One region of the Streptomyces sp. NPDC006259 genome, then DNA from elsewhere that is predicted to be linked to it. Evidence: riboswitches for the same ligand, from Rfam matches in the RefSeq annotation. Region 1 holds a riboswitch; each other region holds the start of a gene.
What was found. Region 1 has a riboswitch for thiamine pyrophosphate ahead of thiC (phosphomethylpyrimidine synthase ThiC). Riboswitches for the same ligand answer to the same signal wherever they lie in the genome.

Region 1 (7,890 bases):
CCCTCGGCCGGGGGAAGTTTCCCGGACAGCGGGACCGTCCCCGGTGGCGGGCCGTTAGAGTCCGGAACCCGTCGCGGGGCCACACCCCCGCGAGCGGCGTCCCCCACTCCCGTGTTCCCCGCACGGGCCGCTCTCTCGCACTTCGGGAGTCACCCTTGGCCACGGCTGACACCGCAGCATTCGCGGAACCGCACTCACCCCCCACTCGCACGCGTGGCGCCACGCCCCTTCCCCAGCGACCGGCGGGCAGAGGCGTCCCCGAACAACCGCAAGCCACGACGACACTCATCGGCTCCGTGCAACGCGCCATGCGCCTGCTGGAATCCGTGGCCCGGCACGACGGCGGGGCTCCGGCCAAGCAACTGGCCCGCGAGACCGACCTGGCGCTGCCCACGGCGTACCACCTGCTGCGCACCCTCGTGCACGAGGGCTATCTGTGGCGCGACAAGGGCATGTTCTTCCTCGGCGAGGCGGCCGAACGCCTGAGCGCAAGCGCAGCCGCGCAGAAACGTCGCAGCACCGTGGTCGCGACCCTCGCCCACTGGCGGGACTCGATCGGCGTTCCGGTGTACTACGCCCGCTACCGGGACGGCGAAATCGAGGTCATGTGCGTCTCCGACACCCCGGGCAATCCGGCGGTGGAGGAGTGGGCCGACTTCCGGGAGACCGGGCACGCGCACGCCATCGGTCAGTGCCTGCTGTCCCAACTGGACGAGAAGGCCCGCCGTGACCACCTGGACCGTTACCCCGTGCAGTCGATCACCCCGTACACCGTCCGGGACGACCACACCCTGTTGCGGCGGCTGGCCCGGGCGCGGCGGATGGAGACGGTCGTCGAACGGCAGGAGTACGCGCTGGGCACGGTGTGCGCCGCCATCCCGATCACTGTGGGCACGACGGCCGCCACGATGGCCATCTCCCTCCCCGTTCATCAGGCCGACCGGCTGCCGGCGGCGGTACACCAGTTGCAGAGCGAGATCGGGCGAATGCTGGGATCACTCGCGATCTCTATCAGTATCTGAAAACTCACTCCTTGTGATCTGTTGTGCACGTTGAGCAAGATGCCAGCAGTGTCAGGGGTTGATTCCCAGCCAGTCGACGGCAATGACGGGGTTAGGCGATGCGCGAGTCCGTGCAGGCAGTAGAGGCAGAGGTCATGATGAGCTTTCTCGTCTCCGAGGAGCTCTCGTTTCGTATCCCGGTGGAACTGGGCTACGAGACGTGCGATCCGTACGCCGTACGGCTCACCTTCCATCTGCCCGGCGATGCCCCGGTGACCTGGGCGTTCGGGCGTGAGTTGCTCATCGACGGGGTGGGCAGGCCGTGCGGCGAGGGAGACGTGCGAGTCTCGCCGGCCGACCGGGACGTGCTGGGCGAGGTACTGATCAGGCTGCAGGTGGGTGGCGACCAGGCGCTGTTCCGCTCGTCGGCGGCGCCGCTCGTGGCCTTCCTCGACCGCACCGACAAGCTGGTCCCGCTGGGACAGGAGGGCGCGTTCGCCGACTTCGACGCCCACCTCGACGAGGCCTTGGACCGGATCCTGGCGGAAGAACAGAACGCCGGATGAGGCCTGACGGAGCGGTGGTGGCGCGATGGTGCAGGAACGCTTCTGCGAGGGGGCGGCCGGCTGCGTCGACGATCACCAGGGCGGCGATCGGAGCGAGAGCGCCGTCTGACGGAGCGTGAGGTCGGCGGGCGCTCGAGGGGAGTCGGCCCCGATGACTCTCTTCGAGCGCCCGCCGGTGTCAGTGCTTGCGCCGCCTGCCCTTGCCGCCCCGGGCGACCTGCGGGACCGGACCCGCCGTACCGGCCGTCGTGGGCCCCGGTGCTCCCGGTGTCCCTGAGGCCGGGTCGGGAAGCGCGCCGGTGCCTGACCGGTCCGCCGAGACCACGAGCGCGGCGAGCGCGGTGGTGACCGGGACCGACGCGACCAGACCGATCGAACCGACCAGCGTGCGCACGATCTCCGCGGCGACCAGCTCGCTGTTGGCGACCGTGCTGACGCTGCTCTGCGCGATGGAGAACAGCAGCAACAGCGGCAGCGCGGCGCCGGCATAGGCGAGGACGAGCGTGTTGACCACGGACGCGATGTGGTCGCGGCCGATCCGGATGCCCGCCCGGTACAGACCTCGCCAGCCCATCGAGGGGTTGGCCTCGTGGAGTTCCCAGACCGCCGACGTCTGCGTGACCGTCACGTCGTCGAGGACACCGAGCGAGCCGATGATGATGCCGGCGAGGAGCAGACCGCTCATGTCGATCGTCGGGTACAGACCGTGGATGAGACCGGTGTTGTCGTCCGTGTTGCCGGTGAGCGCCGCCCAGTCGACGAACCAGGAGCCGAGGACGCCGATCAGCAGCAGGGAGATGAGTGTGCCCAGTACGGCCACGGAGGTGCGGGCAGACAGGCCGTGGCACAGGTAGAGAGCGATCAGCATGATGGCGCTCGCTCCGACGACCGCCACGGCCAGCGGGTTGGAGCCCTGCAGGATCGCGGGCAGGACGAAGAAGTTCAGCACCATGAAGCTGATGGCCAGAGCGACCAGCGCCATGACTCCCCGCAGCCGCCCGACGACCACGACGGCGACGGCGAAGATGGCCGCGAGCAGGCCCATGGGAACACGGCGGTTCACGTCGGTGACCGAGTACTGGAGGTCCTTCGGTGCGGAGGGCTCGTAGGCGACCACGACCTTCTGGCCCTCGTGCAACTGCCGTGACTGGTCCGGTTGGATGATCTCGGTGAACGTACGGCCCTTGTCCGCGCCGGTGTCCACGCGGATCGTGGCCCTCTTGCAGGTGCCGTCCGCCTGCTGTTGCGCGGATGAGCCCTCAGCGGTCGAGGTGTCCCCGGTCGGAGTGCCGCCGGAGGCGTTCGCCGACGAGCAGCTGATCTTCACGACCTCGGAGACCGTCGCCTGCTGCGTCTGCCGGTCGAAACCGACGCCGGTGCGCTCATGCGCCGGGGCACCGCCGGGCCACAGCGTGACCAGACCGACGAGCACGGCCACGCCGAAGGGGACGAGGACGGCTGCGATGACCTTGCGCAGATGCTTGGAGACGGGGGCGGCCGGGCCATGGCTGTGGCTGTGCCCGTGGCCGCCACCCGGACCGGAACCGTGCCCGCCGCCGTGCCCGCCGGGGCCGCGTCCATTGCCGTGCCCAGGGCCGTCATTGCGGCCGTCACCGTGGTCCTCGTCGGAGCCGTGTCCGTCAGCCGGGCGCGGGCCGTGTCCATGGCCTCCGCCGAGGTTCCCGTCACCAGGCCCGCGTCCGTGACCTCCGCCGGAGTCACGGCCCGAGCCCTGCCCGCCCCCGGTCCCGAATCCGTATCCGCCCTCGGGACCGCGACCAGGACCAGAACCAGGACCGCGACCCTGACCGACACCCGGGCCAGGACCCCGACCCGGTCCCGAACCCGGTCCGGGACCGGAATCGCCGCCGGGGCCGTACCCCTGGTCTCGTCCCGGGCGTCCACCGGGAGGCATGCCCGGATCGCGGGGCTGTTCGGGAGGGGGAAACGGAGGCGGAGGTGTCGTGGTCACCGCCCGATCATCGCAAGAACGACAGAGGCCCACTGTTCACCGCGCCACAAAGGACGCTAGCGTGGGGGCACCTTTGCACACGCGGGAGCTCGGAGCACCGGGCTGAGAGGGCGCTGACCTCCGTATTCGCGATGTTTCACGTGGAACGTCACCACAACCGAGTGATGTTTCACATGAATCGTCGGCGGACGGAAGCCGCTGCGTCGACCGCCGAACCTGTTACCGGGTAATGCCGGCGTAGGGAGTAGGTCTCATGACCAACAAGGACGCACGCACGCCTGCCTCCGCGCAGACCTCTGACGAGGTCTCTGCCGACGGGGAGACCGGGAAGTCCATCGGATGGCACAAGGCGTATGTCGAAGGCCCACGCCCTGACCTGCGCGTGCCGGTCCGTCAGGTGCATCTCACCAACGGGCAGTCGGTCACGCTGTACGACACCTCGGGCCCGTACACCGATCCGCTCGTCGAGACGGATGTCCGCCGAGGGCTGCCGCCTCTGCGGGAGAACTGGGTGATCGGCCGCGGCGACACGGAGGAGTACGCGGGCCGCCCCGTCCGTCCGGAGGACGACGGGATCAAGCACACCTCGCCACGCGGCGGCCTGCGCAACCTGGACGCGGTCTTCCCCGGACGGCCACGCCTGCCACGCCGCGGCCGCGACGGCCGGGCGGTGACCCAACTCGCCTACGCCCGGCGCGGAGAGATCACCCCGGAGATGGAGTACGTGGCCATCCGGGAGAACGTGGAACCCGAGGTCGTACGGGAGGAGATCGCGGCCGGACGGGCGGTGCTGCCGGTCAACGTCAACCATCCGGAGATCGAGCCGATGATCATCGGCAAGCGGTTCCTGGTGAAGGTCAACGCCAACATCGGCAATTCGGCGGTGACGTCCTCCATCGAGGAGGAGGTCGAGAAGATGACCTGGGCGACCCGTTGGGGCGCCGACACGGTCATGGACCTGTCCACCGGCCGCAACATCCACACCACCCGTGAGTGGGTGTTGCGCAACTCCCCCGTCCCCATCGGCACGGTGCCGCTGTATCAGGCGCTGGAGAAGGTCGACGGCCGCGCGGAGGAGCTGACCTGGGAGATCTACAAGGACACCGTGATCGAGCAGGCCGAACAGGGTGTGGACTACATGACCGTCCATGCGGGCGTTCGCCTGCCGTACGTCCCGCTGACGGCGAACCGCAAGACCGGCATCGTCTCCCGCGGCGGCTCGATCATGGCCGCCTGGTGTCTGGCCCACCACAAGGAGTCGTTCCTCTACGAGAACTTCGAGGAACTCTGCGAGATCCTCGCGGCCTATGACGTCACGTACTCGCTGGGCGACGGTCTACGGCCCGGTTCCATCGCGGACGCCAACGACGAGGCGCAGTTCGCGGAGTTGCGGACGCTCGGGGAACTCAACCGGATCGCGAAGCGGTTCCATGTTCAGACCATGATCGAAGGGCCGGGCCATGTCCCGATGCACAAGATCAAGGAGAACATCGACCTTCAGCAGGAGATCTGCGAGGAAGCGCCGTTCTACACGCTCGGCCCGCTGACGACGGACGTCGCACCGGCGTACGACCACATCACCTCCGGCATCGGCGCCGCGATGATCGCCTGGTGGGGCACGGCGATGCTGTGCTACGTCACGCCCAAGGAACATCTGGGCCTGCCCAACCGCGACGACGTGAAGACCGGCGTCATCACCTACAAGATCGCGGCCCACGCGGCCGACCTTGCCAAGGGGCACCCCGGTGCTCAGGAGTGGGACGACGCGCTGTCCGACGCCCGCTTCGAGTTCCGCTGGGAAGACCAGTTCAACCTGGCTCTGGACCCGGACACCGCGCGGGAGTTCCACGACGAGACGCTGCCGGCCGAACCGGCCAAGACGGCTCACTTCTGCTCGATGTGCGGACCGAAGTTCTGTTCCATGAAGATCTCCCATGACATCCGCCGTGAGCACGGCGGCAGTCGGGCGGAGGTCGAGGAGGGAATGGCGCAGAAGTCCAAGGAGTTCGCGGCGGCGGGCAACCGGGTGTATCTGCCGATCGCGGACTGAGGGGCGGGCGACGGCACCGCTGCCGTGCGTGCTGGACACGGCAGCGGTGCCACAGGCGTTCGCGTGCGTTGGAGGTGCAGCCTATGGTGGTCGGGCCGACCGTGGTGGGGGCCGGCGACGGTCGAGTCGTGGGGAAGGCCGGACCGGGTGGTCGCCGGGTGTGGGAGGCGGGCGGTCGGCGCTCGGCTTCGTCCGAGGACGGTGATTCCGGGCCGAGGCTCGGCAGACTGGTGTCATGACAGCGCGATCCATGAGCAAGGGCGCCAATCTGCCGGTCGATGTGCCGTCCGTACGCGTCGAGATCAGTTGGTCCGAGCGGGGCGGCGGGCCGGACGTGGATGTGTCGGCCCTGATCCTCACCGCCGCCGGGAAGGTGCGTGACGACACCGACTTCGTCTTCTACAACCAGCCGCGGCACGCTTCCGGCGCCGTTCGGCATCTGGGGAAGCGGAGCGCCGGCGGCGTCGTCACCGACGCGGTCGAGGTGGACCTGCCTTCGCTGGAGAGTGCCGTCGCCCGTGTGGAGCTGTGCGCGTCCGCCGACGGCGGCACCTTCGGGCAGGTGGCCGATCTGGCGCTCAGGCTGCTCGACGCCGAAAGCCTGACGGAGCTGGCCCGGTTCGAGATGCGAGGGGAGACGGAGACGGCGTTCATCGCGGGTGAGTTGTATCTGCGGGAGGGGCGTTGGAAGTTCCGGGCGGTCGGGCAGGGGTATGCCTCCGGGCTCGCGGGGCTGGCCACCGACTTCGGGATCAGCGTCGATGAGGAACCCGCTGGTACGGCAGCCGCCCCGGCCGCACCGGCCGTTCGCACACCGCCCCCGGTCACTCCCCTGCCCCCTGTCGCGCCCCTGCCCCCGGTCGCGCCCCCGCCCCCAGTCACGCCCCCGCCGCCCCTGTCGGCTTCGGCCGCCCCCGCCGCCGTACCCGCACCGCCTTCCGGAGCCAGGCTGACCAAGGGAGAGGAACGCCTTCCGGTCGATATGCGCAAGCGGCTGTCGCTGCGCAAGCAGCAGGTGGCCGTGAGTCTGAGCAAGCGTGGTGCGGAGGGGGTCACCGCGCGGGTCGTTCTGGTGCTCGACGCGTCGGGGTCCATGTCGTTCCTGTACTCCGGCGGCGTGGTGGCGGACGTGGTCGAACGCATGGCCGCTGTGGCGGCGCAGCTCGACGACGACGGCGAGATGCAGGCGTGGACCTTCGCATCGAACCCGGCCCGTCTGCCGGATCTGCGGCTGGGCGAGCTTCCCGAGTGGCTGCGGCTGCACGTGCGGGTGGGGGAGATCAGCCTGTTCCGGCGGAGCAAGAAGCCGCAGAAGGGGCTGCGACCGGGCCAGGTCGACATGCGCTCGGTCGGCATCCAGAACGAGGAACAGAAGGTGATCGCCCAGGTCAGAGACTACGTACGGGGGAATCCGGCGACGGCTCCGACGCTGGTGCTGTTCTTCTCCGACGGAGGCGTCTACCGCGATGCCGCGATCGAGAAGGAGCTGCGGGCGGCGGTGGAGGAGCCGATCTTCTGGCAGTTCGTCGGACTGGGCCGCTCCCACTACGGCGTCCTGGAGCGGTTCGACGCGTTGCCGGGCCGGCGCGTGGACAATGTCGGCTTCTTCGCCGTGGACGACATCAGCACGATCCCGGACCAGGAGCTGTACGACCGCCTCCTGTCGGAGTTCCCGAGGTGGCTCACGGCCGCGGGCCGGGCGGGGATCATCTGACCGGCATGCCGGTCCTCGCCCTCCGGCCCCGTCCCGTGTTTCCTCGGCCCCCGTCCCCTGTTCCCCCCGTCCCCTCGGCCCTCGGTGTACGGCTTGCGCTCCCCCGGAGGGGGCGCAAGCCGAGGGCCTATTCCGGCTGGTGCTCCGGGCCCCCGAAGTCCGGACTGGAGTAGTCCGGGCTGCTGAAGCTGGGGCGGGAGCCTGCCGAGGTTCCCTCGTCCGGGCTGCTGAAGCCCGGACGGTCGTAGCCGATCTTCGGCAGGCGGCCGGTGGGCGCAGACGGGGCCGGTGCGGGGGCGAGTGCGGCGCCGGCGTCCGGGTTGGCGAGGGCCTCGCGCAGGAAGGGCATGATGCCCCGCTCCAGCAGGGCTTCCCGCCAGGCCTCCTTCGCGCGGTCCACCTCCTCGCTCAGCGCGCTGTGCGGGCCGGCCTCCAGGGAGGGACGGTTGCGCAGGGCGGTGAGCAGGAGGCCTACGGTCGCGACGAGGATCGCGGCCGCGGCCACCGCCCCGAACGTCCATCCGGTGATGAGCATCGTCCTGGCGAACGCCGGCTCGGGGTCGAGCATCCGCAGGATGTAGCCGACG
Region 2 (7,890 bases), on a different contig from region 1:
CTTCCTCGGCTGCCCGATGGACCCGGCCGCGGCGACGAAGGCGCGCGGCTCCGGCGCCCTGGTCTTCCCGCCGATACCCGGCCTCCCCTTCGACCCGTACCGCGCGTTCGTCTACACGCCGGACGAGTTGTTCGCCTCGCTCGACGAAGGCTACGAGTCGACCCCGGACGCCCTGGCGTACCGCTGGTTCCAGCGGACGAAGGCCGACGGCGACATCTTCGCCTCCATGCTCCGCTCGATCCATGACGACGCCGTCTCGGACGCGCTCGACGAACTCCTCGTAGGCTCCCGGGTGGTGGGCGTGATGGGCGGTCACGCCATGGCCCGCGGCACGGAGGCGTACGCCGGTGCCGCGCGCCTCGGCCGCGAACTCGCCCGCGCCGGACTGACGGTGGCCACCGGTGGCGGTCCGGGCGCGATGGAGGCGGCCAACCTCGGCGCCTACGCGGCCCCGTTCCCCGACGGCATGCTCGCCGAGGCGCTCGGGATCCTCGCCGCGGCGCCGACGTTCACGCCCTCGATCACCGCCTGGGCGTCGGCCGCCTTCGAGGTCCGTGCCCGCTGGCCGCAGGGCGGCACCTCGGTCGCCGTCCCCACCTGGTTCTACGGCCACGAGCCGCCGAACCCCTTCGCCGCGCACATCGCCAAGTACTTCTCCAACGCCACCCGCGAGGACGGCCTGCTCGCCCGCTGCACCGCGGGCGTCGTGTTCCTGCCGGGTGCCGCCGGGACCGTACAGGAGATCTTCGACAACGCGACGCCCAACTACTACGAGTCGCGGGGCGAGCCGACGCCGATGGTGCTCGTGGACCGGGCGCACTGGACGGAGCGGCTGCCTGCCTGGCCGCTGCTGCGGAAGCTGGCCGAGGAGCGGTCGATGGGGGACCGGATCGCCCTGGTGGACCGGATCGAGGAGGCTCCCGAGGCGCTGAAACGTCTCGGCGGTTAATGAGCGGGCAAAGCCAAGGGGCCGGAAGCGTCGACGCATTGACACTTCTTATGTAACGCTTATAGACCTGTGAGACCCCTGGGGAGGCTGTCGCCGCCGCATCGGGGGCGGCATCTCCCCCTCCGCCCCCCGCAGTTGCACATCACGTAAAGGACAAACGTGTCCCCATCCCGCCGTACCGCCGCTCGTTCGGTACGCATGTTCGGTCTTGCCGGCGCCTCGGCCGCCCTTGTCCTCGGTACCTCCGGCTCCGCCCTGGCCACCGACCCCGTCAGCATCGGGCAGTTCTCCGCGGCAGCCTCCTGCGACGGCTCGAAGGGCGTCATCACCGTCACCAACACGGACGCGACGGCCACCCCCGCGGTCGTCACCGTCTTCCTCCAGAACAACAACGCCGACCTCAAGCGGATAGGCCGGCCCACACCGGTCAAGGGTTCCGCCGAGGGCGACACCGCCGTCTTCGCCGAACAGTGGGAGCCGAACGCCGAGTACCGGGTCCATATCAAGGCCGGCACGTTCGAGGCCGACATCACGCCCAACCTGACCACGCCCGCCAAGGCCTGCGCGGCCGACACCACCCCCACCACCCCGTCGGCCCCGTCGACGCCCTCGACCCCGGCGTCGACCCCCTCCGGCTCCGCCTCGTCCCCGGCCGCGTCGAGGACGCCGACCCCGTCGGCCTCCGAGGGCGACAGCGCCGCGCCCGCGGACACCGCGAGCAACGCGCCCTCGCCGGCGGCCCAGGAGTCCAACCTCGCCGAGACCGGGGCCAGTTCGCGCACCGGTCTGATCGCCGGCATCGCGGCCGTCCTGGTCGTCGTCGGCGGCGGAGCGGTCTTCTTCGGCATGCGCCGCAAGGGCACCGGCAACCGCTGACCGACCGAGTGGCCCGCCCCCTACCGACGAGAGGGAGCGGGCCACTCGCCGGGGCACCCAAAGGCCGTCCTCTCCAGCCACGACCCCCCGTCAGGTGCGCGAGGGGCCGTCCGTCGTACCGATCCGGGCGGGACGATCAGTCGAGCACCACGATCTCGGCCGCGTCGAACTCCGCTCCGACCGTGTCCCCGACCTCCGGCGCGAGCCGCAGCGCGCACGCGGCCTCCAGCCGTGGCGCGTCCGCCGGCTGGAGGTGGACGGCGACATGGGTGCCTCGGAAGGTGCGGGCGGCGACCGTGCACGGCAGTCCCTGTCCGGCGTCGACCAGCCGTACCCCCGCCGGCCGCACCAGCAGCGTGCGGGCGCCCTGCGGGGAACCGGCGGGCACCGGCATCTTGCCCCACGGTGTGTCCGCCGCCTCCGCGGTGACGCTCGCCGCCACCACGTTGTCGAAGCCGAGGAAGCGGGCCACGAACGCGTCCGCCGGCCGCTGCCACACCTCGAGCGGCGTACCGGTCTGGGCGATCCGCCCGTCCCGCATCACCACGACCCGGTCGGCCAGCGCGAACGCCTCGCCCTGGTCGTGGGTGACCGCGAGCACGGTGGTGCCCAGCCGCCCGAACAGTTCCCGGAGTTCGACGACGAGGCGTTCCCGCAGCGACCGGTCGAGCTGCCCGAGCGGCTCGTCCAGCATCAGCAGCCGTGGGCTCGGCGCGAGCGCGCGGGCCAGCGCCACCCGCTGCTGTTCGCCGCCGGAGAGCGCGGCGACCGACCGCCGGGCCGCGTCCGGCAGCCCGACCAGGTCGAGCAACTCGCTCACCCGTTCCCGCTGTCGGCGCCTCTCGGTGCCGCGCATGCGCAGGCCGAAGGCGACGTTGCCGCCCACGTCCCGCTGCGGGAACAGCTGGTGGTCCTGGAACATCAACCCCAGCCCGCGCCGGTGCGCGGGCACGCCCGCCTGGTCGCGCTCGTCGAGCACGACCCGTCCGGCGTCGAGGGATTGCAGCCCTGCCACCGCCCGCAGCAGCGTCGACTTGCCGCTGCCGCTGGGCCCGAGCACGCACACCACCTCGTGCTCGGCGACGGCGAGATCGACGGCGTCCAGCACCGCCCGGCCCCCGAACCGCACGGTCGCGCCTTCGAGCCGCAGCATCAGAACTCCCCCGTACGGTCGGCGCGCAGCCGCTCCAGCACCAGCAGGGCGACCGCGCACACCAGCATCAGAATCGTCGAAAGGGCCATCGCCTGGCCGTAGTTCAGCTCTCCGGCCCGCCCCAGCAGCCGCGCCACGGCGACCGGCAGGGTCGGGTTGTCGGGCCGTGCGATGAACACCGTCGCGCCGAACTCCCCCAACGACACGGCGAAGGCGAACCCGGCCGCGACCAGCAGCGCCCGCCGCACCATCGGCAGGTCCACCTCCCGCCACACCCGCCACGGCGACGCCCCGAGCACGGCCGCCGCCTCCCGCAGCCGCTCGTCCACGGCCCGCAGCACCGGCAGCATGGTCCGCACGACGAACGGCACGCCGACCAGCGCCTGCGCGAGCGGCACCAGGATCCAGGTGGCCCGCAGGTCCAGCGGGGGCTCGTCGAGCGCGATCAGGAAGCCGAAGCCGACGGTCACGGCGGAGACGCCCAGCGGAAGCATCAGCAACGCGTCGAACCCGCGGACCAGGCGCCCGGCGTCCCGCCGGGTCAGGGCCGCCGCCGCCAGCCCGCCGATCGTCACCGCGATCGCGGTGGCGGCGAGGGCGTACTCCAGCGAGTTGCCGATCGCCTCGATCGGCGGGACCAGGAACACGTTGCCGTCGTCGCGGGTCAGCGCCCGGTAGTAGGCGAAGTCGGGGGCGTCGAGGGAGCGCTGCACCAGCACGGCCGGCGGCAGCACGAGCAGCAGCGCCACCGTGCCGAGCACCCCGGCCAGCAGCGCCCACTGGCCGGCGCCGCGGGGCCGGCGCGCCGTCCCGGCCGCGTCGACCAGCCGCAGCGCGCTCTCCCGGCGCCGTACGGTCCAGGCGTGCACGGCGAGGATCGCGCCCACGGCGGCGAACTGGACGATCGTGAGGACGGCGGCCGTCGACAGGTCGAAGATCTCCGCGGTCTGCCGGTAGATCTCGACCTCCAGCGTGGAGAACGTCGGCCCGCCGAGGATCTGCACCACACCGAAGGAGGTGAAGGTGAAGAGGAACACCATGAGCGCGGCGGCGGCCACGGCCGGCCCGAGGGCCGGCAGGGTGACCTGCCGCCAGGCCCGCAAGGGCGAGGCGCCCAGCGTCCGGGCGGCCTCCTCCTGCCGCGGGTCGAGCTGCGCCCACAGCCCGCCGACCGTCCGCACGACGACGGCGTAGTTGAAGAAGACGTGCGCGAGCAGGATCGCCCACACGGTGGTGTCCAGCCGTACGCCCCACAGGTCGTCGAGGAGACCGCCGCGGCCGACCAGCGCCAGGAACGCCGTACCGACGACCACGGTCGGCAGGACGAACGGGACGGTCACCACGGCCCGCAGGACCTGCTTTCCGGGGAAGGAGAAGCGGGCGAAGACGTAGGCGGCGGGCAGGGCGAGCAGCAGGGTGAGCGCGGTGGAGGCGAGCGCCTGCCAGGTGGTGAACCACAGGACGTGCCGGGTGTCCGCCTGCCCCAGCACGTCGAGCAGGCGCCCGAAGTGCCAGCCGCCGCCGGAGTACAGCCCGCGCGAGAGGATCGCGGCGACCGGCCAGGCGAAGAACAGCCCGAAGAACGCGACGGGCAGGACCATGAGTCCCAGCCGCGCCGCGCTCCCGGTACGCCGGCGGCGGGTGGCCGCCCGCCGGTTCACCTCAGTACGAGCGAGGTCCACGACTTGACCCACTGGTCGCGGTCCGCGGCGATCTTCGCCGGGTCCATCGTCTCGGGATCCTTGGCGGCCGGGCCGTACTCGGTGAACTCGGCGGGCACGGCCGCACCCTTCGCCACCGGGTAGACGAACATGTTGAGCGGCATGTCCTCCTGGAACTCCTTGGAGACCAGGAAGTCGAGCAGCGCCTTGCCGCCCTCGCTGTTCCTGGCGTTGCTCAGCAGTCCGGCGAACTCGATCTGCCGGAAGCAGGTGCCGGTCGCGACGCCGGTCGGCGCGGTCGTCGGCTTCGGGTCGCCGTAGATCACCTCGGCGGGCGGCGAGGAGGCGTAGGAGACGACGAGCGGCCGGTCCGCGCCGGCCTTCCTGCCGCCGGCCGAGCCGGAGAACTCCTCGTTGTAGGCCTGCTCCCAGCCGTCGACCACCTTCACGCCGTTGGCCTTGAGCTTCTTCCAGTAGTCCGGCCAGCCGTCGTCGCCGTACTTCGCCGCGGTGCCCAGCAGGAATCCGAGACCCGGCGAGGAGGTGGAGGCGTTCTCGGTGACGAGGAGGTTGCGGTACGCCGGCTTCGCCAGGTCGTCGAAGGTGGCGGGCGGGGCCAGCTTGTGGTCGGCGAAGTACTTCTTGTCGTAGTTGACGCAGATGTCGCCGTGGTCGACCGGTGTGACCCGGTGCTTGGCGGCGTCCAGCTGGTACTGCCCGTCCACCTGGTCGAGCCCGTGGGCCTCGTACGGCTGGAAGAGGCCGTTGTCGAGCGCGCGCGAGAGCAGGGTGTTGTCGACGCCGAAGAAGACGTCGCCCTGCGGGTTGTCCTTGGTGAGGATCGCCTTGTTGACGGCCTGCCCGGCGTCGCCGTCCTTGAGGACCTTCACCTGGTAGCCGGACCGCTTCTCGAAGTCGGCCAGCACCTTCTTGGAGACGACCCACGAGTCATGGCTGACGAGGGTGACGGTCTTGCTCCCGCTCCGCGGGGAACCGTCGTCGTCCGACGATCCGCAGGCGGAGAGCGTGACGAGACCGAGGCCGACGACCGCGGCCACGAACGTCCTGGTGTGCACTGGAATTCCTCCTGGGGGTGACCAGGAAGAGACGCGGCCCCGCCCGGACCCGCGAGGGGCCCGGACAGGGCGCAACAGCTCGAGTGATGACCGAACTTCCTACCCAGAATGACCTGGGCGAGGTTCAGAGGGTCTGCGGCCCGGTTGCCGCACTCTCAGCGCTGTGGCGCTCCCCTGTCGGAATATGAAGATGTCTGGATCATGATCCTGTCTGAAAACAGGACAGTGCTTACGCCGGTCAGACTACCGCTCGGTGGCGGCGAGCTGACCACACGCCCCGTCGATCTCCTGACCGCGGGTGTCCCGGACGGTGACGGGTACCCCGTGCGCCGCGATGGCCTCGACGAACGCCTTCTCGTCCTCGGGCCGGGAGGCGGTCCACTTGGAGCCCGGCGTCGGGTTCAGCGGGATCAGGTTCACGTGCACGGGCCGGCCCTTGAGCATCCGCCCGAGCCGGTCGCCTCGCCAGGCCTGGTCGTTGATGTCACGGATCAGCGCGTACTCGATGGACAGCCGGCGCCCGGACTTCTCGGCGTACTCGAACCCGGCGTCGAGCACCTCGCGCACCTTCCACCGCGTGTTCACGGGGACAAGGGTGTCGCGCAGCTCGTCGTCGGGGGCGTGCAGCGAGATGGCGAGCCGGCACTTGAAGCCCTCGTCGGAGAACCGGTTGATGGCCGGCACCAGCCCGACCGTCGACACGGTGATCCCGCGCTGCGAGAGCCCCAGGCCGTCGGGCGCGGGATCGGTGAGCGCCCGGAGGGCGCCGACGACCCGCTTGTAGTTGGCGAGCGGCTCGCCCATGCCCATGAACACGATGTTGGACAGCCGGGCCGGCCCGCCGGGGACCTCCCCGTCGCGCAGCGCCCGCATCCCGTCCACGATCTGGTGGACGATCTCGGCCGTGGACAGGTTCCGGTCCAGCCCGGCCTGCCCGGTCGCGCAGAACGGGCAGTTCATCCCGCATCCGGCCTGCGAACTGATGCACATGGTGACCCGGTCCGGGTACCGCATCAGCACCGACTCCACGAGCGTGCCGTCGAACAGCCGCCACAGCGTCTTGCGGGTCGTCCCCTCATCCGTCGACAGATGCCGTACGACCGTCATCAGCTCGGGCAGCAGCGCCTCGCGCAGCTTCTCGCGGGCCCCGGCGGGGATGTCGGTCCACTCGGCCGGGTCGTGCGCGAACCGCGCGAAGTAGTGCTGGGACAGCTGTTTCGCACGGAACGGCTTCTCCCCGATCTCCGCCACCGCCTCCTTCCGCTCGGCGGGCGAGAGGTCGGCGAGATGCCGCGGCGGCTTCTTGGCTCCGCGGGGGGCGACGAAAGTGAGTTCTCCGGGCTTCGGCATAACTCTTCCAGTGTCGCAGATCATCCGCGGGGGCCCAGGCCAGGGCGGGGTGGGGGTGGTCACCCGTGGGCACTGACTGTCAGCGTTGGTCGGCCTCGGACGGCCCAGGGACGGCCCAGGACTCAGCCGGCCCCGACCGGCCGTGCTCAGGTAGCGACGCCAGCACCCGTCACTCCAGCTGCACGGGAGCGACTGGGAGCTGTTCCCTGTAGGGCCATGTGAAGGTGCGGTCGGGTTCGAGGTGGGCATCCCCCCAGTGGATGGCATGGATGCCGTTTTCGGCGTCGGCCGTGAAGAACACACAGACCAGCCTGGTGGACGCTCCCAGTTCCTCGAAGACTTCGTGCAGCCCCAGGTACTCCTCGGTCGCAAGGTCCTCATCGACGTCGAACAGGCCTTCCGGAGGCTGCGGCCCGTGCGCCCGAAACAGCCGGTGCCGAGTGGGCGACGCGTTGGCCGGCAGCCGGGCTCGGTCCAGAGGCCTCGGTCTGTCCCCGTACCGAAATGGGAAGAGTGCGTGATCGTTGATCACCGCGTACTCGTACCCGCGCACGTCTCGCACGGCTTCCCCCAGCTCCCGCGCCGTCTCCGCCAGGTTCTCGCGCACCACTCCCGCAAGGGCGACGCCGTACGGACTCCGCTTCTTCAGTCCCGCGGCGAGGTGCGCGGCATGAGCCTTCCCATGCGCCTTGGCCAACTGCACCGGAACCGCAGCGGCAAGCGCGCCGGCATGCCGCCCAAACCGCTCGACGGCCCAGGCCGACGGCCCCACCGGATAGCCACCCAACACCGACATGCAGTGCTCCCCTCCCCCAGGTCCTGCCT
Region 3 (7,890 bases), on a different contig from region 1:
ACGTGACGTCGCCCTTCTCGCGCATCACCTTGATCCCGCGCTTGAGGCGGTCGATCGCCTCCACCTCGACCTGCCGGTCGGCCTCGAACATCTCCTTGACCGTCTGGCCCACGCGCACATGGAACAGCCGCTGGTAGTTCGGCAGGCCGTCGAGGAACAGGATGCGGTCGGTCAGGACCTCCGCGTGCTTCATCTCGTCGAACGACTCGTGCCGCGTGTACTTCGCGAGCTTCGTCCAGCCGAAGTTCTCCTGCATCTTCGCGTGCAGGAAGTACTGGTTGATCGCGGTCAGCTCACCGGTCAGCTGCTCGTTGAGGAACTCGAGGACCTCGGGGTCGCCCTGCATCGCAGAGGCTCCTTCCACACGGGGGAACGGGAGAGTGCCGCCGCATGATTTCACCGGCGCCGAAGATCGTCCAGTAAGTGCGTACTTAGTAAGTTAGTCCATGCTTAGTGGCACTTGCCCGATTCTGGACATGGCTGGTCATTCGCACCGGCCGGGGTCTGTCAGGATGGAGACATGGGTCATCCGGTGGAGCGGGAATCAGGAGAAGCGGCAGCGTCCGAGCTTCCCCCGGGACAGCGACTTCAGCGGGGCTGGCCCGTCACACACTACGGCCCGGTGCCCAAGTTCCGGCCCGAACGCTGGGAGTTCAGGGTCTTCGGGGCCACCGCCGACGGTGACAAGCGGTGCTGGAACCACGAGGACTTCACGGCCCTTCCGTACACCACCGTACTGGCCGATCTGCACTGCGTGACGAAATTCAGCATGCTCGGCGCCGAGTGGGGCGGTGTCCCGGCCCGGACCATCCTGGAGGCCGTGCCGCCCGCGGCCGATGTCACCCATGTGATGGTGTGGGCGGAGTACGGCTTCAGCTCCAACCTGCGGCTGTCGGACTTCGCCGCCGAGCACACCCTCTTCGCCACCCACAAGGACGGCGAACTGCTCACCGCCGAGCACGGCTTCCCGGTGCGCCTGGTCGTGCCGCACCTCTACGCCTGGAAGGGCCCCAAGTGGGTCCGCGGCGTGGAGTACATGACCGCCGACCGCCGCGGCTTCTGGGAGGAGCGCGGCTACCACAACATCGGCGACCCCTGGCAGGAACAGCGCTACTCGTACCAGGAGGAACCCGGGGACGGCCCCGAGCTGTGATCCCGGTGCTCTCGGCGAGAGCCGGTGAGCCTGTGTGCCGTGCGCGTCGTGCCGCATCGACGCCCCCGAGGCCGGACCGGTTGCGGACCGGTTGCTGTCCCGGACGGGAAGCGGATGCCCCGCGGGGCCGCTCGGCCCGATCGGGGAACCCCGACCGGGCGGATCAGCCGTCCCGGAGTTTCCTCAACCGCTGCATGTCCGCCACGTTCCCCTCCTTCCCGCCGGGCGTCTCGATGATCAGCGGTACGCCGGCGGTCGCCGGGTGCGTCATCAGCGCGCGGAACGGCTCCTCGCCGATGTGGCCGGCGCCGATGTTCTCGTGCCGGTCCTTGTGGGCGCCCGCCACGTCCTTGGAGTCATTGGCGTGGATCAGCTTCAGCCGGCCCTCGCCGACCGTGTCCACCAGCAGGTCGAGGGTCTGGTGCATGCCCGTCGGGCCGGTCAGGTCGTGCCCGGCCGCGAAGACGTGGCAGGTGTCCAGACAGACGCCGAGCCTCGGATGGGCGTCCAGCGCCTCGAAGTACGGCCCGAAGTCCCAGGTCCGGGAGCAGAGCGAGGCGCCCTGACCGGCCGTGGACTCCAGCAGCAGGAACGGGTCGTCGTCATGGGTCAACTCGTCCAGCAGCGGCAGCAGGTACTCCCTCACCTGCTTCAGCGCCACGGACCGTTCCCGCCCGCCCGTCGCGCTCCCGGTGTGCACGACCACGCCCAGCGCGCCGATCTCGCGCCCCCGGCGCAGCGAGTGCCGCAGCGACTCCACCGACCTCTCCGCCGTCGCCTCGGTGTGCGAGCCGAAGTTGATCAGATACGGCGCGTGTACGTACGCCGGGATCGACTCGGCCGCGCAGGCCTCCCGGAACGCCGCGTCCTGCGCCGGGTTGCCCGCCGGGGTGGCCCAGCCGCGCGGGTTGGCGACGAACACCTGGACGGTCTCCGCCTCGATGTCACGGGCGTAGGACAGGCCCACGGAATGCAGACCGCCGGCCACGGGGACATGGCTGCCGACGGGGTTGCGGGAGGGGAGGGGGCGCTGAGGACTCACCCGTTCAGGGTGTCATGCCGCCCGGACCGCCAGGTCACCGGAGGCGCCGTCGCCGATGGCGGGCGGCGATGTGCCGGTCACCGGACGGCACCCTCGCCGACGACGGGGCGGTGCCGTCGGCGCTACCGGATGGTGATCTTGATCGTCGATCCCTTGGGGGCCGTGTCGCCGCCGTCCACGGACTGGCTCTTGACCGTGTCGCCGAACAGACCCAGCAGGCCGCGGTCCTCCTCCACCTCGAAGCCCGCCTCCTCCAGTTCGTCCTTGGCGTCGTCGACGCTCGCGCCCACCACGTCCGGCACCTCGACCATCTGCGGCCCCTTGGACAGCGTCAGCGTCACCGTGTCGCCGTCGGCGGCCTGCTTGTCCGCGCCCGGCGACTGGGCGGCGACCTGGCCCTTGTCGAACTCGGAGGTGACCTCCTCGGCCGAGACCTTCACCACCAGGCCGGCCTCCTCCAGCTCGGCTCGCGCGTCGTCCAGGTCCTGGCCGGTGACGTCCGGGACGTCGATCGGGTCGCCCTTGCTGACGACGAGGGAGACCGCGGAGCCCGCCCGCCGCTCCGTGCCGGCCTGCGGGCTGCTGCTGATCACGAAGCCCTTGCCGACGTCCTCGCTGAACGCCTCGGTGACCAGTCCGGGCTCCAGCCCGTCGGACTTCAGCAGCTCCTTGGCCCTGTCCAGCCGGGAGCCCTGCACATCCGGCACCTTCACGGTCTCCGGGCCGTCGGAGATCGTGAGGGTCACCGAGTCGTTGTCGCGGATACGCGCGCCCGGCTCCGGGTCGGTGCTGATGACCGTGCCCCGCTTCACCGTGTCGCTGTAGGCGTGCTTCACCTCGCCGACGTCCAGACCGGCCGCCTCCAGCCGGTCCCTGGCCTGCGCCTCGGTGCGCGTCAGAACCGCCGGGACCTTCGTGAACTGGCCGGAGTTGATGTACCAGACGCCCGCTCCGACACCGAGCACCAGCAGGACGGCGGCGACGATCGCGACGAGCCCGCGGCGGGGCCGCACCGGGCGGCGCCGGGGCGGCAGCGGGGGCTCCGCCGCGAACCGGGACGTCCGGTTCATCGGGTCGCCGTCGCGGACGTCGTGGTCCTCGTCGACCGGCAGGAGACGCGGGATCGTGAGCGAGCGCGGGATCACGCTGGTGCGGTCCTCCGCGATGTCGCGGTCCGCGGCAAGGGCCTGCGGCGGCAGCGCGTCCAGCTGCGTCTCGTCGAGCGCGCCGCGCGCCTCGCGGACCCGCGCGAGCAGGGCCACGGCGTCCGCCGGGCGGACGTCCGGGGTGCGGGCGGTCGCCGAGGCGACCAGCTCGTCCAGGGCGAGCGCCATGCCGGGGACGGCGGCCGAGGGCGGCGGAACGTCCTCGTGAAGGTGCTTGTAGAGCACCACGGCGGGGGTGTCGCCGTCGTGCGGTTTGTCGCCGGTGAGCATCTCGTAGAGCACGACCCCGCACGCGTACACGTCCACGCGCGCGTCGGTGGTGCCCTGCTCCATCTGCTCGGGCGCCAGGTAGGCGACGGTGCCGAGGACGGCTCCCGTGGTGCTGGTCACGGTGTCCACGGAGCGGACGAGGCCGAAGTCGGCGACCTTGACCCGGCCGTCGTCCCCTATCAGCACGTTCTCCGGCTTCATGTCGCGGTGCACGAAACCGGCCCGGTGCGCGGCGCCCAGCGCGGCGAGGACCGGCTCCAGGATGTCCAGCGCGGCCCGGGGCTGGAGCGCGCCGCGCTCGCGCAGCACGTCACGCAGGGTGCAGCCGGCGACGTACTCCATGGCGAGATAGACGTACGACCCGTCGGTCCCCTGGTCGAAGACCTGGACGACGTTCGGGTGGGCCAGCCGGGCCACGGACTTCGCCTCGCGGATGAAGCGCTCGACGAAGGAGACGTCGGCCGCGAGGGCCGGGTGCATCACCTTGAGCGCGAGCACTCGGTCGAGGCGGGTGTCCACGGCCCGGTAGACCGTGGCCATCCCGCCGACCGCGATCCGCGCGTCCACGCGATAACGCCCGTCGAGCACCTGCCCGACCAGAGGGTCCTGAAGGGTCGTGTCCACGCAGGCGAGTGTACGAGCCCGCACCGACACCCCTCACCGCTCACACCGGTATCGCAGCGCGACTGAAGCGGACCTGTGACGAGCGACACCGCCGACCGACACGGCAACCCCACCCAGCCGCTCCGACCGTCCCGGCCATCGCCCGCGCCCAGCACCTCCGACCGTCCCGGTCAGTGCCCCCACCTAGCAGCTCCGATCGACCGGTCGTTGCCCGCGCCCAGCAGTTCCGACCGTCCCGGCCATCGCCCGCGCCCAGCACCTCCGACCGTCCCGGTCAGTGCCCCCACCTAGCAGCTCCGACCGACCGGCCATCGCCCGCGCCCAGCAGCTCCGACCGGCCGGTCATTACCCGCGCCTCGCTGCGTCCGGGCGGCGACCAGACGAGCCCGCGTTCTCCGGGCGTCCGGGCGACGACCGGACGACGCCCGTGCCGTTCGGAGCGCCGCCGACGGTGTTCCCGGCCGCCCGGCATCTCCTGCGCCCCTCCGGGCCTTCACCGCGGCCCTCCCGGCCGGCGCTCGCCCAGCCGTCGCGGGACCCGGGCGGTCGGCCGCCGGCGGCGCTGAGCCCGCGCGGGCGAGGCTCACCTCTTGGCCGACTGTCACGGGCGGCGCGCGGGTGGGGTGGCGGTGCGGGACTGCGGCACCGGATCACCTGGCGGGGGCGTCGGGAAAGCGCCGTATCCCGCCCGGCAGCCGCCCGCCGCCCGCCGGGCAGCCGCCGTCCTCAGAACGCCGGGCGTTCCGGATCCAGGGCGGCGCGGCCATCCGTGGGCGACGACGCCTCCGCGAAGCGACGGCGGGGAATCCGGCCCGCGAGCCGCGCCCACCTCCCCGCCTCCACAGCCCCCCGCATCGCCCGAGCCATCAGCACCGGCTCCTGCGCCCGCGTCACCGCCGACGCCAGCATCACCCCCGCACACCCCAGCTCCATCGCCAGCGCCACATCCGACGCCGTACCGGCCCCCGCGTCCAGGATCACCGGCACACGCGCGTGCTCGACGATCAGCTCGAAGTTGTGGGGGTTGCGGATCCCCAGCCCCGACCCGATCGGCGACCCCAGCGGCATCACCGCCGCGCACCCGACGTCCTCCAGCTTCCGCGCCAGCACCGGGTCGTCGTTGGTGTACGGCAGCACCGTGAACCCGTCGTCGACCAGCGTCTCCGCCGCGTCCAGCAGTTCGATCGGATCGGGCAGCAGCGTCCGCTCGTCGGCGATGACCTCCAGCTTGACCAGATCGGTCCCCAGCGCCTCCCGCGCCAGCCGTGCCGTCAGCACCGCCTCCCCGGCCGTGAAGCATCCCGCCGTGTTGGGCAGGACCCGGATGCCGAGCCGTTCGAGCACCGACAGCACGGACCCGTGCACCGAGGGGTTCACCCGCCGCATCGCGACGGTCGTCAGCTCGGTCCCGGACGCCACCAGCGCCCGCTCCAGCGTCTCCAGGCTGGGCGCACCGCCCGTACCCATGATCAGACGGGACGCGTACGCCGTACCGCCGAGGAGGAAGGGGTCGTCGGCCATGGCTCAGCCTCCCTGGACGGCGGTGAGGACTTCCACGCGGTCTCCGTCGCTGAGGGCGGTGGCGGACCACCGCGCGCGGGGCACGACGGTTTCGTTGAGGGCGGCGGCCACGCCGGAGGGCGCCGGCGTCAGCGACCGTACGACGCTGTCGAGGGCCGTGCCGGGAGCGACCTCGCGCCGCTCGCCGTTCACCGAGATCTTCATGCGGGCTGCTCCGAGAGTGCGGCGGCGCGGAACCGTCCGGGCGTGAAGGGACGGGCCTCGTCGGGGAGTTCACCGGTGACCAGCGCATGCGCCATCGCGTCGCCGGTGACCGGTGTCAGCAGCACGCCGTTGCGATGGTGCCCGGTCGCCAGCAGCAGTCCGTCCAGCCCGGCCGGCCCGAGCAGCGGCGCGTTGTCCGGCGACCCGGGACGCAGCCCCGCGCGCGTCTCGGTGAGCGGGAGTTCGGTGATCCCGGGGACCAGTTCGTGGGCGTCCCGCAGCAGCTCGTACACGCCCCCGGCCGTCACCGTCGTGTCCCAGCCCAGTTCCTCGCTCGTGGCCCCGACGACCAGTTCGCCGTTCTCGCGCGGCACCAGGTAGACCTGGCTGCCGCGCACCACGGCCCGTACCGTCCGGGTCAGGAACGGGGCGTACGGCCGCGGCACCGTCAGCCGCAGCACCTGCCCCTTCACCGGCCGTACCGGCGGCACGGCCTCCGCGGGGACGCCCGCGAGCCGCCCGCTGAGGCTGCCCGCCGCGAGCACCACCTGTTCGGCGGCGAGCGTCGTACCCGCGCGCGTGCGGACCCCCGTGGCGCGCCCGGCCGACACGGTCAGCCGCTCGGCCCAGTCCCGGTGGAAGGTCACGCCGGTCCGTTCGCAGGCGGCCGTCAGCGCCGCCGCCAGCCGCCGCGGATCGATCTGGTGGTCCCCGTCCACCCGCAGTCCGCCCCGCACCCCGGGCGCGAGCATGGGTTCCAGCCGCCGGCACTCCCGCCCGGACAGCCACTCCGACGCGAGCCCCGACTGCCGTTGCAGAGCGTGCAGTTCCCGCAGATGGGCGCGGTCGTCGGCGTCCAGCGCGACGGCGAGGGTGCCGGACCGGCGGTAGCCGAGGTCGTGGCCGGTGAGTTCGGTCAGCTCGGCCACGAAGTCCGGGTAGCGGCGGGCCGATTCCAGGTTCAGGGCGAGCAGTGTCTGCTCGCCGTAGTGCAGTTCCGTGACGGCGGCGAGCATTCCGGCCGCCACCTGCGCGGCCCCGCGGCCCGGCTCCGGGTCCACCACCGCGGTGGCGAACCCGCGCTGCGCGGCTCGCCACGCGGTGACGAGTCCGATGATGCCGCCCCCGACGACGAGGACCCCTGACGTATGTGAGGACATGGGCGTCCAGCCCCTCCCTTCGCCGGCATGACCCGGATCAGGTTCGTACGGTCGGAGGCCGCCAGCCTCCCTCTCAGCCCGGTGCGTCCGGGCTCCCGCGAGTGCTCTTCGTCGGCCACCCTAGCCTCCCGCCGTCCGTCTCGGTAAGGGAGCCTCCGCCGGTGGCCCGCCGCCCGACGGCCCTGCTCCGGCCCTGCTCCGGCCCTGTTCCCGCCCGCTACGTCCGCCCGGGGCGCGACGGGAGGAGGTCGGGGGAGCGCCCTGTGGGGGCCGGTTGTGGGGTGGGCGCCCCGGACGACATGCCCAGCCGACGCCCGTGCGGGGGCCGCTCACGGGCGGGGGATCGTGGCGGTGCGTCGCCGTCCGGAGCCCTGCCCGGGGGTTCCGGGTATCTTCACGAGCCACGTCTGATCGCATCGGATTCGTCGGGGGGCAGGGATGGACGAGGACAGCGTGCCGGTATCCGCTTGGGGGCCCACTCGACGGCTGAGGGCTTTGCGGCCCGCGGGGAAAGCCGCCGAGGACAACAGCCGAGGCGGCACCTCCGAGGATGAACCGCTGGGCGGCTGGCTGATCGGCGAACTCGTCGTACGTGCCGACTTCGACCGGCTGCGGGCGTACGACATCGGTACCGGCACGGTCCGTTGGACCTGGCCCGTGCCGGACCGCGACGTGCTCCTGGCCGTCTCCCCGGACGCCCATGACGGCATCGCCCTGGTGCTGCATCTCGACGACGGGCGAACCGACGGG

Region 2: another riboswitch for thiamine pyrophosphate. It lies ahead of ACFYO5_RS32110 (thiamine ABC transporter substrate binding subunit); the one in region 1 lies ahead of thiC (phosphomethylpyrimidine synthase ThiC).
Region 3: another riboswitch for thiamine pyrophosphate. It lies ahead of thiO (glycine oxidase ThiO); the one in region 1 lies ahead of thiC (phosphomethylpyrimidine synthase ThiC).

The regions. Positions count from the first base shown of each region.
Region 1 covers NZ_JBIAHY010000006.1:499,087-506,976, forward strand. The annotation lists gene ACFYO5_RS26795 (IclR family transcriptional regulator) at 297-1,022, shown strand; gene ACFYO5_RS26800 (SsgA family sporulation/cell division regulator) at 1,121-1,567, shown strand; gene ACFYO5_RS26805 (YibE/F family protein) at 1,746-3,539, opposite strand; TPP riboswitch at 3,611-3,800, shown strand; gene thiC (phosphomethylpyrimidine synthase ThiC) at 3,793-5,589, shown strand; gene ACFYO5_RS26815 (VWA domain-containing protein) at 5,825-7,303, shown strand; gene ACFYO5_RS26820 (hypothetical protein) at 7,431-7,890, opposite strand, start outside.
Region 2 covers NZ_JBIAHY010000009.1:126,424-134,313, forward strand. The annotation lists gene ACFYO5_RS32090 (LOG family protein) at 1-949, shown strand, start outside; gene ACFYO5_RS32095 (LAETG motif-containing sortase-dependent surface protein) at 1,109-1,825, shown strand; gene ACFYO5_RS32100 (ABC transporter ATP-binding protein) at 1,962-2,978, opposite strand; gene ACFYO5_RS32105 (ABC transporter permease) at 2,978-4,579, opposite strand; gene ACFYO5_RS32110 (thiamine ABC transporter substrate binding subunit) at 4,636-5,715, opposite strand; TPP riboswitch at 5,794-5,901, opposite strand; gene rlmN (23S rRNA (adenine(2503)-C(2))-methyltransferase RlmN) at 5,959-7,065, opposite strand; gene ACFYO5_RS32120 (hypothetical protein) at 7,235-7,861, opposite strand.
Region 3 covers NZ_JBIAHY010000001.1:379,196-387,085, reverse strand. The annotation lists gene bfr (bacterioferritin) at 1-346, opposite strand, end outside; gene ACFYO5_RS01730 (sulfite oxidase-like oxidoreductase) at 521-1,153, shown strand; gene ACFYO5_RS01725 (deoxyribonuclease IV) at 1,317-2,195, opposite strand; gene pknB (Stk1 family PASTA domain-containing Ser/Thr kinase) at 2,318-4,255, opposite strand; gene ACFYO5_RS01715 (thiazole synthase) at 4,982-5,776, opposite strand; gene thiS (sulfur carrier protein ThiS) at 5,780-5,980, opposite strand; gene thiO (glycine oxidase ThiO) at 5,977-7,140, opposite strand; TPP riboswitch at 7,138-7,249, opposite strand; gene ACFYO5_RS01700 (PQQ-binding-like beta-propeller repeat protein) at 7,594-7,890, shown strand, end outside.